DNA from 3 places in the Yersinia massiliensis genome. Region 1 is predicted to be linked to each of the others. Evidence: predicted binding sites of a transcription regulator. Region 1 holds the regulator's gene; each other region holds the start of a gene.

Region 1 (4,052 bases):
TGGTCACACCTAAAACGATTCGCTAAATCTTCAATCTCCCGATACCCAGCAGATTATTTGCTGGGTGAGTGACCATCAATCGCTTTCTCAATAATGATAACCATTGTGACTCTCCCCCACTCAATAACCACTATTATATTATGGTTATAACTGTCATTCCCGTTGAAAGTTGCTAAAATTAATACCCACAACAAAAATACAACAATTTTGGTTTATCCGCTCTTCGCCACATCATAACCGATGGTTTTTGATGAGATTTGAGGAGCAAACACCCTGAGCAACCCCGAAAGGAGCAAGCAATGTCATTTGAATTACCGGCATTACCTTATGCGCAAAATGCGCTGGAACCACACATTTCAGCTGAAACACTGGAATACCATTATGGCAAGCACCACAACACTTATGTGGTCAACCTTAATAATCTAATTAAAGATACAGAGTTTGCTGGCAAAACGCTGGAAGAGATCGTGAAAACATCTAGTGGCGGTATTTTTAACAATGCTGCTCAGGTTTGGAACCATACCTTCTATTGGCATTGTCTGTCGCCGAATGGTGGTGGTGAACCTCAGGGTAAAGTAGCTGACGCCATAAATCAGTCATTTGGGTCTTTTGCTGATTTTAAAACGCAATTTACCGATGCTGCGGTTAAAAATTTTGGTGCTGGTTGGACTTGGTTGGTCAAAAAAGCAGACGGTTCACTGGCCATTGTCAGTACATCGAATGCGGCTACCCCGCTGACCACCAACGATAAACCGTTACTGACTGTAGATGTATGGGAACACGCTTATTATATCGACTACCGCAATGCGCGGCCTAAATACCTGGAAAACTTCTGGGCGCTGGTGAATTGGTCTTTCGTTGAGACGAATTTAGCCTGATAAGGCGAATAAACGCGAGAGGATGTGTTGATACATCAGTATCACTAAAATCGATAACCATAATAAGGGCGGGTAAACCGCCCTACTTGTCACGCTATACCGGCAAGCGGTTGACTTAATTCATTACCGCCACGAAGCTAAAGGCAATAATCATTGCCAATGCACCAACAGTCGTAATCAGCGACATTTTCAGATTGGTATCCATAAAAACTCCTCAGCCGGTCAATTTGTAGTAGGGAAAAGGCACATAGTTAGTGTGTTAAATTATCTTCCCACAATTCAGAAAAAAAATCTTCTGCTCATTACTCACTTTATAACTTTGATTACCCCTTTCACTTTTCCTCCAGATCAGCCAAAATTCGCAGTTCATAACTGCATACTGGCCAATAACGTCCAACAAATACTCTCAGACAGCCCGCTGATTCCATTTTCCAGCCTAATAATATGCTTCTGTCTGAATGGTTTCGAGTATGTAGGCAAACGATTAACAAAATACTGACCTGCTGTAACAGGTGAGCTTAGGAGTTATTTTTTATATGGCAACGATTAAAGATGTGGCCAAACACGCGGGTGTGTCCACCACCACCGTTTCGCACGTGATTAACAAAACTCGTTTCGTCGCCGAAAATACTAAGGCTGCCGTGTGGGCGGCCATTAAAGAACTGCATTATTCGCCCAGTGCTGTGGCCCGCAGTTTGAAAGTTAATCACACAAAATCCATCGGCTTGTTAGCAACCTCCAGCGAAGCCCCCTATTTTGCCGAAGTAATAGAAGCGGTTGAAAACAGTTGTTATAGCAAAGGCTACACGCTGATTCTATGTAACTCTCATAATAATCTGGATAAGCAAAAAGCGTATCTGGCGATGTTGGCGCAAAAGCGTGTCGATGGGTTATTAGTGATGTGTTCAGAATATCCAGAGCAACTTCTTGGGATGCTGGAAGACTATCGCAATATCCCGATGGTGGTGATGGATTGGGGTACAGCGCGGGGTGATTTTACTGACTCTATTATTGATAATGCTTTTGAAGGCGGTTATTTGGCCGGTCGCTATCTTATTGAACGCGGCCATCGCGATATTGGTGCCATTCCGGGGCAGTTATCTCGTAACACCGGCGGAGGTCGCCATCAAGGCTTCCTTAAGGCATTGGAAGAAGCGAATATTGAGCTGCGTGATGAGTGGGTAGTTCAAGGCGATTTCGAGCCAGAATCAGGCTATAAGGCCATGCATCAAATTCTGACACAAAAACATCGTCCAACGGCCGTATTTTGTGGCGGAGATATTATGGCGATGGGCGCGATTTGTGCAGCCGATGAATTGGGCCTGCGAGTGCCACAAGATATTTCGGTGATAGGGTATGACAACGTGCGTAATGCGCGCTATTTCTCACCAGCACTGACCACCATTCATCAACCCAAAGAACGATTAGGTGAAACGGCATTTGCCATGTTGCTCGATCGTATCGTCAGCAAGCGCGAAGACCCACAGACCATTGAAGTTCACCCGAAACTGGTTGAGCGACGTTCTGTTGCTGATGGTCCGTTCCGCGACTACCGCCGTTAATCAAACTCTGCCGGTAATGACTCATCTTCCGGCGCAAAAAACATCTATTTGGTAACGCCCTGCTGCCAGTAGCAAACTTCGCTACCGGCGGCACTATCGTGCGGTCAATCACAGCGCAATCACTCATTTTCGTCTTTCAGCCACTCATCATTCAATGTGACACTGTCACCCAAATATTCAAGTAACCAAGCCAACGCGGGTGAATGGTTATTTTGCTCCCAAGTCATGCAGCAAGGGCTATCTGGTAAGGGTTCTGTCAACGTCAAAGCAGCTAACTTCCCTTGTGCAATCAGTGGTGAAACCATATGAGTCGGTACCATGCCTACGCATAAGCCTGCACACAGGCAATCAATCCCTGTCACCCAGTCCGGTACCACCAGCCGCTGCTGATTATCAAGTGTCCAAGTGTCTCGCTTGGGTAGATTCTGCGCGGTATCCTCCAAACATAATGAGGGAAATGGCCGTAACTGGTCATCGGTCAAAGGCCCTGTTAACTGGGCCAACGGATGTTCAACACTCACAACACACTGCCAGCTCAAAAATCCCATATCGCGAAATACAAACCGCCCGCCAACAGGCACAGCGCGAGTCGCGCCAATGGCCATTTCTGCTTGCCCGTCGACTAACACATCCCATACGCCATTGAACACTTCATAGCGTACCCGCAATTCAATATCGGGAAAATGCCGATAGAAATCTAAGATTAAGCGGCGGCTGCGAGCTGGCTTAACGATTTTATCTATCACGATGGTCAATTCCCCCCGCCAACCATTCGCGACTTGCTGGCACTGTCGACGTGTGCCATTCATTTTTTTGATAACATCACGCGCTTCCTTGATAAAAATTGCGCCTGCAGCCGTTAATTCGACGTCACGATGCCGCCGTTCAAACAGTGGCACCGCGAGCCACTCTTCAAGTTGACGCACGGTATAACTTATCGCCGACGGTACACGGTGCAATTCTTGTGCAGCGGCACTGAAACTTCCAGTACGCGCGACAGCATCCACTACATCCAGTGAGTATTCAGACCACATTAACTCCACCTCTGCTGCTCAACCATTTAGATATCAAATATATTGATAGCATGGTGCAAATATTACCGTTTCACAACAGATTATCTTGCCGGATAGAATGCCCTCCGCAATAAATTGCCTATAACAATGCATTTACAACAATCGTCATAACAGCCATTTTCTGTCGCACCTGCAAAAAAATGTCCCCATCGAGATATCAAGAATGAAAACAACGTCTAGCTTCATGTTCTATCTGGCCGGTTTAAGCATGCTAGGTTATCTGGCCACCGATATGTATTTGCCAGCCTTCGGCGCAATGCAACAAGAACTGCAAACTTCAGCAGGGGCCATTAGTGCCAGTTTGAGTATTTTCTTGGCGGGTTTCGCAATAGCTCAGCTTATTTGGGGACCGGTCTCGGATAAATTAGGCCGTAAGCCGGTGCTGTTAGCGGGTTTAGGGCTATTTGCCATCGGGTGCTTAGGGATTTTATGGGTTGAAACCGCCTCACAATTATTGATCCTACGTTTCATTCAGGCAGTGGGCGTCTGTTCTGCGGCCGTAAGTTGGCAGGCTTTAGTGGTAGATCGCTATCGCGATG
Region 2 (4,052 bases), 500 kb from region 1:
CTAACTCAGCATTTTGCGGCGTAAGTGATTTCGGCTGCTGAGCAAAATACCAACTTTTAGGCATTAACGGTTTTAAGAAACGAAATGCAACCAGTGCGTTTAAAACTAATTCTGAACGTTGCTCATGGCTGAGTTTTATTTGGCGGCATTGATCTTCAAATTCAAAATAAAGCGCGGCATCGTCAACACAAAATGCAGATTCGTCAAAGGCGTCAGGCGTTAGCATTTTAGACGGGAAACGCGAGCGAAATATCATACCATTAGCTAAATCCAACATCAGTCGGTCGTGTTCGGTATCAAAATACCAACGCCATTTATCGTCTGGTTTAATCCGCATATTCTTTCCTTCCCGCCATGCTGCCAACTTCATTGACTCAATATTTGAGTATTCACCCATCAAAAGGGATTAAATTCATATAAGGCTTTCGCTGTAGATTTAATCTATCGGAGTAAAATATAGACGAGCCGGAGGAATAAATAAACCCCCCGGCAAGTAATGAGCTTAAATAATTAGATATGAGTAACGATATTCTTAATCAAACCTGGTCCACGGAAGATGAATCCGGAATAAATTTGAATCAAAGAAGCACCAGCGGCCATTTTTTCTCGCGCAGCGGTGACTGAATCAATTCCACCAACACCAATAATTGGCAAACGCCCTTGCAGCTCTTGCGATAAACGGCGAATCACTTCAGTGCTGCGTAGTTGTAATGGTCGGCCACTTAATCCACCCGCTTGTTCGCAATAATTTAATCCTTGAATTAGAGAACGGTCGAGTGTTGTATTAGTGGCAATAACACCATCTATATTATGGCGAACTAAACTGTCGGCTATTTGGATCAATTCATCTTCAGTAAGATCCGGTGCGATCTTTACGGCAACCGGAACGTACTTATGATGTCTTTGCTGTAATTCAGTTTGCTTATTTTTAATTGCCGCTAACAAATCATCTAATGCTTCACCATACTGTAAAGATCGCAACCCCGGTGTATTAGGTGAAGAAATATTAATCGCAATATATCCAGCGTATGGATATATTTTATCCATACAAATCAAGTAATCGTCTTTACCTTGTTCAACTGGCGTATCTTTATTCTTACCAATATTAATCCCTAAAATACCGCCAAAATGGGATTTTTTAACGTTCTCAATTAAGTTATCAACGCCGTGATTATTAAACCCCATCCGATTGATCAAACCTTCAGCTTCAACGATCCTAAATAGCCTTGGTTTGTCATTACCTGACTGTGGCCGTGGTGTCACCGTGCCAACTTCGATAAAGCCAAAGCCCATCGCACCGAGAGCATCAATGCACTCACCATCTTTATCCAGACCGGCAGCTAAGCCAACTGGGTTTTTGAATGATAAGCCCATGCAACTGACCGGTTTAGTGGGTACTGACTGGCGTACTAAAAACTCAAGTGGAGTACCAGTAACACGTTTTAACTGGCGAAACGTGAACTCATGAGCACGTTCTGGATCAAGCTGAAAGAGTGCTTTTTTGACGAGAGGATAGTACATGTGATCTCCTGAGCGACCGGTGACAAACCGTTAGCGGGTATTAATTCTGTCGTTCTACAGCCAGTGACGTTCAATTTATGTGGTGACACATATTCACGGTGGTTAGCTGACCGGCTGCCAACATGTGGATAGATGCGGGAATGGTAAATTCATCTTTCAGGAAAGTAAACGTTTGCTAAGTAAAGCCGCGCAAAGAATAGCAAGTCACACTTGCTTGATAACAAAGTGTTAATTATTTGCAAGTAAGAAGAGACAAAGACACAAAAAGAGCATTTCTGCCCTCTCAGATAACTGATAAGACACCTAGCGCGGAGAGGACAAGCAGATCGTAAAGACGCCGTAAAATCATCCCTGATGGCTCGAGCCGCGCCATCCTTGGCGCGGACGCTTTACTCTTCTGCCTGTCCTCACCGTTCCAGATTGAGTTATCGGTGTTTGTTTGCAACCTGAGCGGGCATTTCTGCCCTCTCAGATAGCTAAATGGCATTAAATACTATGCCGCCAACGCCTTGGTAATTTTCTCGAACAAATCACCGGATAAGTTTTCCAGCGTTTTTAATTGTTCCAGTGCTTGTCGCATCAGCGCCTGACGTTCTGCATCATAGCGTTTTAAGCGAATTAAAGGTTCAATCAACCGCGCAGCAACCTGCGGATTGCGGGTATTCAAGTCACTGAGAATCTCGACTAGGAATTGATAACCGCTACCATCAATTGCATGGAATGCTGCTGGGTTACCAGAAGCAAAGCTACCCACCAGAGAACGAGTCCGATTTGGGTTGCTTAGGCTAAATGCTGGATGCTTAAGCAAAGCGCGTACCTGTGTTAATACATCCGCTGCAGGACTGGTAGCTTGTAGTGCAAACCATTTATCCATCACTAAGCCATCATGATTCCAGCGTACATCAAAGGCGGCTAATAGCTCATCGCGACAAGGTAGCTGTGCCGCCACTGCTGCCGCCATTGCAGCCAATGAATCCGTCATATTATCGGCTTGATGGTATTGTGAAGACACAAGCTTGTTAGCAAAATCTTCATCACCAAAGGCCAGATAACTCAAGCAAGTATTACGCAATGCCCGCTTGGCAATATCACCATGCTCAATCCGATACTCCGGCGTTAGATTCGCGACATAAACAGCCAATAGCTCACCTGATAGTTCTTGGGCCAGACAGCGTGTAATCGCTTCATGTACTGCACTGATGGCCTGTGGATCAATCGTCGTAAAGAGTTCTGCTATTTCATTTTCTGACGGTAACGTCAGGATCTGTGCTGCTAAAGCGGGATCGAGGTTCTCATCAAGTAATATTGCGCGGAAGGCATCCGCCACGTGAGTCGGTAAACTCAATGGCTGCTTCTGCTGATATTTGGCAACGTTAAGCTTGATATAGGTGGCTAACAGACTTTGCGCCGCATCCCAACGAGAAAACTCATTACGCGCATGCTGCATCAGGAACGTCAGTTGCTGATCGCTGTAAGTGTAATCCAACTTAACTGGCGCGGAGAATTCACGCAGTAGGGATGGGATTGGCGTATGTGCTACGTTATCAAAGGTGAAGGTCTGCTCAGCTTCAGTCACATTCAGTACGTGATGAACCGGTAACCCATTTCTCTGTAACGCAATCACGTTGCCTTTGCTGTCATACAGCTCAATATCCAGTGGGATATGCAATGGCAGTTTTTCAGGTTGATCTGCCGTTGGTAATGTTTTTTGGCTAACGTGTAAATGGTATTGCTGTTTTTCCGCATCATAATCATCACGCACCGTCAGTATCGGGGTACCTGATTGGCTATACCAACGACGGAACAAGGATAGATCGACATTAGAAGCATCTTCCATCGCCTGTACAAAATCATCACAAGTGGCTGCACTGCCATCATGGCGCTCAAAATAGAGCTGCATGCCAGCTTGGAACTGTTGTTCGCCCAGCAAGGTATGCATCATGCGAATCACTTCTGAACCTTTTTCATATACCGTTAGGGTATAGAAGTTATTCATCTCGATGACTTTATCTGGGCGAATAGCATGGGCCATTGGACTTGCGTCTTCTGCGAATTGCGCTGCACGCATGACTCGCACATTTTCGATACGGTTAACTGAACGCGAACCTAAATCAGAACTGAACTCTTGATCACGGAAAACGGTTAACCCTTCTTTCAAGCTTAATTGGAACCAATCACGACAAGTAACGCGGTTACCGGTCCAGTTGTGGAAATATTCATGACCAATTACCGCTTCAATGTTCAGATAATCTTTATCTGTAGCAGTTTCTGCTTTTGCGAGCACATATTTTGAGTTGAAGACATTCAACCCTTTATTCTCCATAGCGCCCATATTGAAGAAATCCACCGCGACGATCATATAGATGTCGAGATCGTATTCCAGACCGAAACGAGTCTCATCCCATCTCATTGAGTTCTTCAACGAGGTCATTGCCCAGTCGGCCCGGTCTAAATTACCCCGGTCAACAAAAAGCTCCAACGCCACTTCACGGCCCGAGCGCGTGATAAATGTATCGCGCAAAACATCAAAA
Region 3 (4,052 bases), 2.4 Mb from region 1:
AAGGCGAGGAGCAAGGGTTCCACCCGCATCAGCTCATTATGACGGCCACTCCAATTCCCCGAACGCTCGCCATGACCGCCTACGCGGATCTCGATACCTCCGTGATTGATGAACTGCCGCCGGGAAGAACCCCCGTGACAACCGTCGCCATCCCCGATACCCGCCGCAGCGATGTGATTCAACGGGTTAAAAATGCTTGTCTGGAAGAGGGCCGCCAAGCGTACTGGGTTTGTACCTTGATTGAAGAATCTGAAGTGCTCGAAGCCCAAGCCGCCGAAGTGACGTGTGAAGAGCTAAAAAATGCCTTGCCGGAGATTAAAGTCGGCTTAGTGCATGGGCGGATGAAAGGCGCCGAAAAACAGGCCGTTATGCTGGCATTTAAGCAGGGTGAATTGCAGTTATTGGTCGCGACAACCGTGATTGAGGTCGGCGTAGACGTACCGAACGCAAGCTTGATGATCATCGATAACCCTGAACGCTTGGGATTAGCACAACTGCACCAATTGCGTGGTCGCGTAGGCCGAGGCGCTGTCGCCTCACACTGCGTACTGCTCTACAAAACGCCACTGAGCAAGACTGCCCAAATGCGTTTGCAAGTATTGCGCGACAGTAACGATGGTTTTGTTATTGCACAACGCGACTTAGAAATCCGTGGCCCTGGCGAATTATTAGGCACTCGGCAGACGGGGAATGCAGAGTTCAAAGTGGCCGATTTACTGCGTGACCAAGCCATGATCCCCGAAGTGCAGCGCGTCGCTCGTCATCTGCATCAGCAATACCCCGAACATGCTCGCGCATTAATTGAGCGTTGGTTACCCGAGCGAACGCGCTATACGAACGCATAATATTGACCAGTTTGAAATTTATTGCTGATTGAATGAATCAGAGGCAGCCTAACCTAACAAATAGGCCGCCCCAAACCCGATTACCCAATGACTGTAGGGAAGATGGGTAATAGTAGATAAAGTTTAATCACGAGCACATTGACGATATCAATGAAGAACGCCCCCACCATCGGTACCACCAAAAAGGCCAAATGAGAGGGACCAAAACGGTCAGTGATCGCCTGCATATTAGCGATGGCCGTCGGTGTTGCACCTAGACCAAAGCCACAGTGCCCTGCCGCCAGTACCGCCGCATCATAGTTTTTCCCCATCACCCGATAAGTGACAAAAATAGCGTATAGCGCCATCACCAACGCCTGTGCCGACAGGATAACCAGCATCGGCAAGGCCAAAGATGCCAACTCCCACAGTTTTAGGCTCATTAATGCCATCGCTAAAAACAGTGACAAACTGACGTTCCCCAGCACCGAGACCGCGCGATCAAACACTTTATAAAAACCAATTGTCGACAGCGTATTACTGAGGATCACCCCAACAAATAGTACGCAGACGAAGGTGGGCAGCTCAAACATCGTGCCCTGTAGCCAGCCGGAAATCACATGGCCCGCCATCAAACAAATGGCAATCATGGCGATAGTTTCGACCAACACTAGCGATGTAATCATGCGGCCAGCAGAGGGTTTTTCAAACGCAGAAGGCACTTCGCTGTCTTCTGGTGAGCCGTCAGGGGTGGAAGAGTGCTTGACCAAATAACGGGCCACTGGGCCGCCAATCAACCCACCGAGGACTAAACCAAAGGTCGCACAGGCCATCGCGACTTCAGTCGCATTTTCAAAGCCATAGCGCTCAACAAACACTTTACTCCACGCCGCACCAGTGCCATGACCACCCGATAAGGTAATGGAGCCGGCCAATAATCCCATCAATGGGTCTAGTCCCATCAACTTCGCGAGGGCAACCCCAATCGCATTCTGCACGAGCAGTAAACCGACGACGACAAAGACAAAAATACTCAGCGCCTTGCCACCCGCACGTAAACTGGCCAAATTAGCATTCAGCCCGATGGTCGCAAAGAATGCCAACATCAAGGGATCTTTCAGTGACATGTCAAAACTGATTTCCCAGCCGAGTGTCTTTTGCATCAGCAGCATCATAAATGCCACGAGCAAACCACCAGCGACCGGTTCGGGAATGGTGTATTTTTTTAGAAAAGGGACAGTTTTTACGAGTTTACGGCCTAGCAGTAAAACCAAACAGGCCGCGACGAGCGTGCCATAGGTATCGAGATGAAACATCTTGGTACTCCATGCGATTAAAATATCGAATAAAAATATGACGTTAGACAGTTCCTTAATAAACGCCAAAGCTGTAGAGGGGGGATTAGAAAAAAAATCTCGCCTAATTACAAGTTTAGCCGTTAAAAAAATTGGCTGATTGATGGAGAGAAATATTTATAAAAATGCAGCGCAACCGATTGCTTTTGTGAGGCGGATCATTAAAATGCCCTCTTTGCCGATCAGGGTATTCCATTCCATGTCTACGCAATCTGCCGAACTTGATGCGCCACAGCAGCCAACCACTCGTCCGAGTGAATTAATATATCGTTTAGAAGACCGCCCACCTCTTGCCCAAACACTGTTTGCCGCCTGCCAGCATTTATTGGCGATGTTTGTCGCAGTCATTACTCCTGGCCTACTCATTTGTCAGGCACTTGGATTACCGGCAGAAGATACTCAGCGTATTATCAGCATGTCCTTGTTTGCCTCGGGTTTGGCATCGCTACTGCAGATTAAAACGTGGGGACCGGTAGGCTCTGGCCTGTTATCGATTCAGGGCACCAGTTTTAACTTTGTTTCGCCGCTGATTATGGGTGGGCTGGCGCTGAAAAATGGGGGGGCTGATATCCCAACGATGATGGCAGCACTGTTCGGTACCCTGATGGTCGCTTCCTGTACCGAAATTATTCTCTCGCGCTTCTTACATTTGGCGCGCCGAATTATCACCCCATTAGTGTCTGGGATTGTGGTGATGATTATCGGTCTATCATTGATTCAAGTTGGCCTGACATCCATTGGCGGCGGCTATGCTGCGATGAGTGACAATACCTTCGGCGCCCCGAAAAACCTGTTATTAGCCGGTGCCGTTTTGGCGGTGATTATTTTGCTAAACCGCCAACGTAACCCTTACTTGCGCGTGGCCTCGTTAGTTATCGCCATGGCGGTCGGTTATTTATTGGCTTGGTCATTGGGGATGCTGCCTGAGAGCCGTCCAGTCGTGGATACCGCTCTGATTACCATTCCTACACCCTTGTTCTATGGGTTGTCTTTTGACTGGAATCTACTCATACCACTGATGCTCATCTTTATGGTGACGTCTCTCGAAACCATCGGTGATATCACGGCGACCTCAGATGTGTCAGAGCAACCGGTTCATGGCCCGCTATATATGAAGCGCCTGAAAGGGGGAGTGCTGGCTAATGGCTTGAACTCTATGCTGTCTGCGGTGTTCAACACCTTCCCTAACTCCTGCTTTGGCCAGAATAATGGGGTGATTCAACTGACGGGTGTTGCCAGCCGTTATGTCGGTTTTGTTGTCGCGTTGATGTTGATTGTTCTGGGCCTGTTCCCTGCGGTTGCCGGATTTGTGCAGCATATCCCTGAGCCGGTTCTGGGAGGCGCAACTCTCGTCATGTTCGGCACTATTGCTGCTTCTGGCGTGCGTATTGTGTCGCGTGAAACCCTGAATCGCCGCGCAATTATGATTATGGCGTTATCATTAGCGGTCGGTATGGGTGTCGCACAACAACCGATGATCCTGCAATTTGCACCTGACTGGATCAAAACACTGCTCTCTTCTGGGATTGCCGCCGGTGGTATCACTGCCATCGTGCTTAACTTACTCTTCCCACAAGAAAAATAATCTCTACACTCATTCATCACTGAAATGGCCGGTCGTAAACGATACCGGCCATTTTTTTATGTACTGATGATAGATTGTCGCTTGAGCTAATGGACAATTTGCGGCATAAACAGAGTTCCTTGTATCGAAAGGCGTGGATTTACCAGATGAAATTTCTCGGGAAAGTGCTGCTAACGTTATTATTACTCTTGGTGCTATCCGTAGTGCTCTGCTACGTATTACTCCAGACCCGCTGGGCCGCCGAATGGCTGAGCCGCTGGGTTAGTGATAACAGCGAATATCAACTTT

The links. Region 1 encodes PurR, which represses purine synthesis genes. Its sites were predicted from a motif close to CANGCAAACGTTTGCNTG; they were not measured.
Positions count from the first base shown of each region.
Region 2: pyrD (quinone-dependent dihydroorotate dehydrogenase) is a predicted target of PurR. The motif match lies at 1,683-1,700, and genes of this name have one in related genera.
Region 3: gltS (sodium/glutamate symporter) is a predicted target of PurR. The motif match lies at 2,309-2,326, and genes of this name have one in related genera.

Region 1 covers NZ_CP028487.1:2,537,819-2,541,870, forward strand. Annotated here, with positions in the region: gene DA391_RS11850 (C40 family peptidase) at 1-26, shown strand, start outside; gene sodB (superoxide dismutase [Fe]) at 300-878, shown strand; gene DA391_RS11860 (YnhF family membrane protein) at 994-1,083, opposite strand; gene purR (HTH-type transcriptional repressor PurR) at 1,415-2,440, shown strand; gene punR (DNA-binding transcriptional activator PunR) at 2,560-3,474, opposite strand; gene punC (purine nucleoside transporter PunC) at 3,677-4,052, shown strand, end outside.
Region 2 covers NZ_CP028487.1:3,034,484-3,038,535, forward strand. Annotated here, with positions in the region: gene DA391_RS14270 (cell division protein ZapC) at 1-337, opposite strand, end outside; gene pyrD (quinone-dependent dihydroorotate dehydrogenase) at 511-1,521, opposite strand; gene pepN (aminopeptidase N) at 2,015-4,052, opposite strand, start outside.
Region 3 covers NZ_CP028487.1:4,891,412-4,895,463, forward strand. Annotated here, with positions in the region: gene recG (ATP-dependent DNA helicase RecG) at 1-845, shown strand, start outside; gene gltS (sodium/glutamate symporter) at 926-2,140, opposite strand; gene DA391_RS22725 (uracil-xanthine permease family protein) at 2,379-3,764, shown strand; gene DA391_RS22730 (AsmA family protein) at 3,911-4,052, shown strand, end outside.